DNA from 2 places in the Sulfurovum xiamenensis genome. Region 2 is predicted to be linked to the other one. Evidence: riboswitches for the same ligand, from Rfam matches in the RefSeq annotation. Region 2 holds a riboswitch; the other holds the start of a gene.
What was found. Region 2 has a riboswitch for cyclic di-GMP ahead of PF327_RS03405 (hypothetical protein). Riboswitches for the same ligand answer to the same signal wherever they lie in the genome.

Region 1 (2,210 bases), on a different contig from region 2:
CATTATTCCCAAGTATAAGAATAGGCTCATACCATATTTTTAAACGATATAAAAGATTTTTACCATAGAGTCTAAACATAGGAAAGATCATCATACTAGTAAGCCACAGTAAGATAATGAATGACATGGATAAATGCTCCAGAAATCCAATAATAAGAGCTATAGTGGTAGATAAAATAAGTGATTTAACAAGAATTCGTGACTCTTCTGAAAAGGTTTCCCTTCTAGAATACAAACCTTCATAGCTTATAACAATTAAATATATGATAGACAGCCAAGCGTAGTCCTTTAAAGTACTAAGTTCAAGGGAATCTAGACTTAACACTTCAAAGGAGATTAATGTACTAAATGCATAGGCGATACCTACTGAAGTAAAAAAAGAGAGTGAATCAATTATAATTAAGCCGATAACAGAAAAAATATCATTTTTCCAAGATTTACGCCTTCTGTCTGTCCACATATAAATCACTCCAAACTACCAAATATTTATATTTTATATTATTACATCATAGCTAAATATATTATATTATCAAAATACAAAATGGTGAAGCAACAGTAATCTAAATTTATATTTCATCAAATAAATTGATTATAAACATATATTTTAATTTTATATTATTTTCAGTTTAATTATGTATTATTCCGGTACAACTATGATTTAAGATACTACTTAATCATAAGTTATATTAATAAAAGTATTAGGCCAAACCTGTTGTGAAGCAGGGACGGAAAGCTTCAGGTCTTTTGAAAAAAAGATAGCTGGGTTGCATTTATTTTGACATATCGTATCTCAAACGATGTCTCTTAATAAATTATAACTTTTATATAAAGTTTATAATCCTAATCCTAATAAAAATTCAGGCATGTGGGTAATATTGAGGTAATGCTCTTTCAATATAATTCCCACCAAGTTAGTGAGAAAAGCTAAACCTATTGTGAAGTAGGGACGGAAAGCCAAGGGTCTCATAATAATGATTCATGAGATAGCCTAGTTGCCTTTGTTGAACACAACAAAGTAATGCTATATTTATAGTGGTTTATTCAATTCTTCATAGAAGAACTCCCTCCCCCTACCTTTCAATATATTTTCTTCACAACAATACACGTTCATACACAGAAGGAATATAAACGAATGTTTAGACTTAACAATATCAAACATAATGTACTTATACTGTCTTTTGCAACATTGCTTGCAGGTTGTGGCGGTGGAGGAACAGCGACTACAACAGATTCAACTACAACAGATCTCACTACAGCCCCAACAGAAAAAGTAGTGAAGATTGATATCATTGTCACAGCTACAGAAGATTCTGCCACCATCGAATGGAATCCCTATGGATATACTACAAAATCTGTAGAGTATGGTACAAGTAATAAGTATGGTTCAGTAGTTACAGTACAAGAAGAAGGTACTGTAACCTTATCAAATTTACAAGCTGCTACAGAATATCACTATAGAACAGTCTCTGAAGATGAGCGAGGTAGACTCATTGTAAGTAGTGACAACACATTTACAACACTTGCAAGTACACAACCGATTGTAACTGATCCAGTTCCTACAGAACCAATTGTCACGGAACCGATCATAACTGAACCAGTGCCAACAGAACCAATCGTAACGGACCCAGCACCAACAGAAACAAACACAACAGAACCGACTGTCACGGAACCAGCGCCAACTAATCCAATCGTAACGGACCCAATTGTAACTGAACCTGCGCCAACTGATCCAGTCGTAACTGAACCGGCACCCGTATGTCAAAGTGGGCCTGCAATGCAACAAGGACAGGTTAAAGATAGTATTTCAGGTACTGGTCTAGCCGATGTTACAGTCACAATTGCCGGATGTACTACAAAAACCGATGCAAATGGATACTATACACTTAATAATATAGTGGTTACTGATGAAGCAGTAGTAAACTTTGAAAAAGAGGGATACCCTCTCGGTAGTACCAAGATCCAGATCACAGAGACATCCGGAGATGGTACAATTTCTACAAATTATCTAGAATATACTATGTATGCCTATAGTGGGGAATGGACTAATGGTAGAGTATGGACTTATGAGAGCCAAAGTGGAGCCACAGGTGGTGCAGTTTTAATACCTGCAGGTACCATTCATACAGATACAGTAGGAAATATCTATAATGGAATTGTTTATAGTCGTTGGACTTTTAAAGATACCATGTCAACAGAAGTACGAGATACCT
Region 2 (2,210 bases):
TGAGTTTTAACCATGCTGTTCCCGAATAATATCCTTGAGAAAATTGATTGGGTATGACCTTTGTACACTCTATCTTTTCAATGTCATGAATACCCAGAGTACTGCTCTCATCATAAAAATAGCGGAGTGTAAAGTGGTCATATTTATCTGTTTCATCGGTAAGTGTGACTGTGGCATACGATGTCACTGCAGATAAAAGTAATACAACGAAGATTTTTCTAAACATGTTATCCAGCTATGTATATGAATATGTATTGTTACTAAAAGCCCTTAAAGTGATTATTATAGATTATAATAGTTTATTCTTAACTTTAATGTATTTAAACTAAAGAGATGTTTGTGATTTTAAGTGGAAGTGTCTGTACAGACTCTAAAAGATGGTTTTAGAGAAAAAGTCTCTAGCTAAGATAAAGCAACTAAAGGTGTATATTATGCTTTTCTACTCTCTTTTCTTCTCTCTGTATCATTGAATGTAGTAGAGGTTAGATCTCTAAAGTCATCATTGAGGCTCACACCTGCCATTCTTTCAAATTCTTCAAAATCAGCAGATAATACGGTGAATGAAATTTCTGTAACATGAACCATGTTCCATTTTTCGGCAAATACCTCTTTTTGGAATGCAACATGAACGGATGTAGGATGATCTTCTTCCGTATCGACCTCTTTTCTCTTTTTGCTCTCGTAGGCATATCTTATAAACATCGGTACCAGTTCCAGTTCTTTGATCTGGTCTATTTTTTCCTGCTTTGCTTTGGCAATGGTCTCTTCATCTGCATTGACATCCTCACAGCCAAAATATCTTCCTGTGAGCACTCTATTGAAAGTTCTCCCAGGAGGATTCGGAACATCTGTTTGTTCCTTTTTTTTACCAAATAGTTTTTTCAATATCTCTATCATACACCTTCCTTCGCTTTTAATATTATACAATATATTATAAATTTTAAGAATAGATGTCTATATTTTTTAAAAATAATGAAGACAGGTGTAGATATGAACGCTATTTGTTTGATATGCATCTTAAATTGTTATATAAATCGATAAAATAATAGATCATAAATATAATTATTTGCTTTACAAATGCTACTTGTTATTAGATGGTTGCGTAAGATTTATTTAATTAAATATCCAATATAATGAACCACGAAAAATTACTTTTAAATAGTATTGATTGAGCCAAACTTGTTGTGAAGCAGGGACGGAAAGCTATGGGTCTTATGAAATAAGATCGCCAAGTTGCTACATTTTCATATGTATATGTTATGTGCAGTTCTTCTTTCCTCTTTTATGCATAAATCTTATTAAATTTAAAATTATTTTTGTTCTAACAAAAATGACCCGTATCATAGAATGTATGACATTTTAGAAGCATTTTTAAAAATGCAATATCTACAGTAGAGGATTATCATGTACGTAAGAAATGAGACCATAGAAGAAGAAAATTTAGATTGGGGTGAGCTTACAGAAACATCAAAAGATAATCAAGATAAACTTATCGAAGATATGAAAGAGGAAGCTGCTCAAGAGCCTATCCCTCAGAAAAAGAAAATATTTTTGAATAACCATGCCAAAATTCAAAAAATAGGCGCGAAGTTTACTCTAAAAAATGAATTGACAGATCTTATTAAGCAAAATACAGAAATTTCTTTACTTTTGGCTATTGTCTTTCTCCCTTATATACTGGGATTTGTTATTAGTTACTTTTTATTTTATTTCTATGGTGGCATGTCGATCAATAACTTTCTCTCTGTAGAACAGGTACCTACGACCATTGAACTATGGTCCATCGGTGCATATTTATTTGTAACTGTTGGTGCTGTTTTGGCTTTTTTTATTCCGTAGTTTGACGTCGATTAATCATAGCATTATGCTGTTTGTATCATGCTATGAACTACACTTATCTAGCATATAGCTTTTAAAACTTTTCTATTGACCTAACTTTCCATTACAATCATTTTTCTATTTTTGCTATCAATACTAGATACATGTTTAAAAATAAGTATGATCGCTTTTTGTTTTATGTATTACAGGTAAGATATGTAAGGATTTAAAAATGTTAGATTTTTATTAGTTCATTCCACCCATATGAGGGTGGAATAAAGAAGTTTCACTAGAGCGTTTCAGTATAACTTCCTACTTCTGTTACCAGATGTTTTGCAGCATCGCTTGCTGCCTGGTCTAAGAATCCAGTTGCTGGATCAACGATGAATTGA

Region 1: linked by a shared signal. The riboswitch ahead of PF327_RS09260 (hypothetical protein) and the one ahead of PF327_RS03405 (hypothetical protein) in region 2 are both predicted to bind cyclic di-GMP.

Annotation. Positions count from the first base shown of each region.
Region 1 is NZ_JAQIBC010000007.1:59,070-61,279, forward strand. It holds gene wbaP (undecaprenyl-phosphate galactose phosphotransferase WbaP) at 1-460, opposite strand, end outside; cyclic di-GMP riboswitch class I at 693-772, shown strand; cyclic di-GMP riboswitch class I at 914-1,000, shown strand; gene PF327_RS09260 (hypothetical protein) at 1,133-2,210, shown strand, end outside.
Region 2 is NZ_JAQIBC010000002.1:54,029-56,238, forward strand. It holds gene PF327_RS03395 (EAL domain-containing protein) at 1-226, opposite strand, end outside; gene PF327_RS03400 (hypothetical protein) at 430-897, opposite strand; cyclic di-GMP riboswitch class I at 1,163-1,241, shown strand; gene PF327_RS03405 (hypothetical protein) at 1,405-1,839, shown strand; gene PF327_RS03410 (hypothetical protein) at 2,108-2,210, opposite strand, start outside.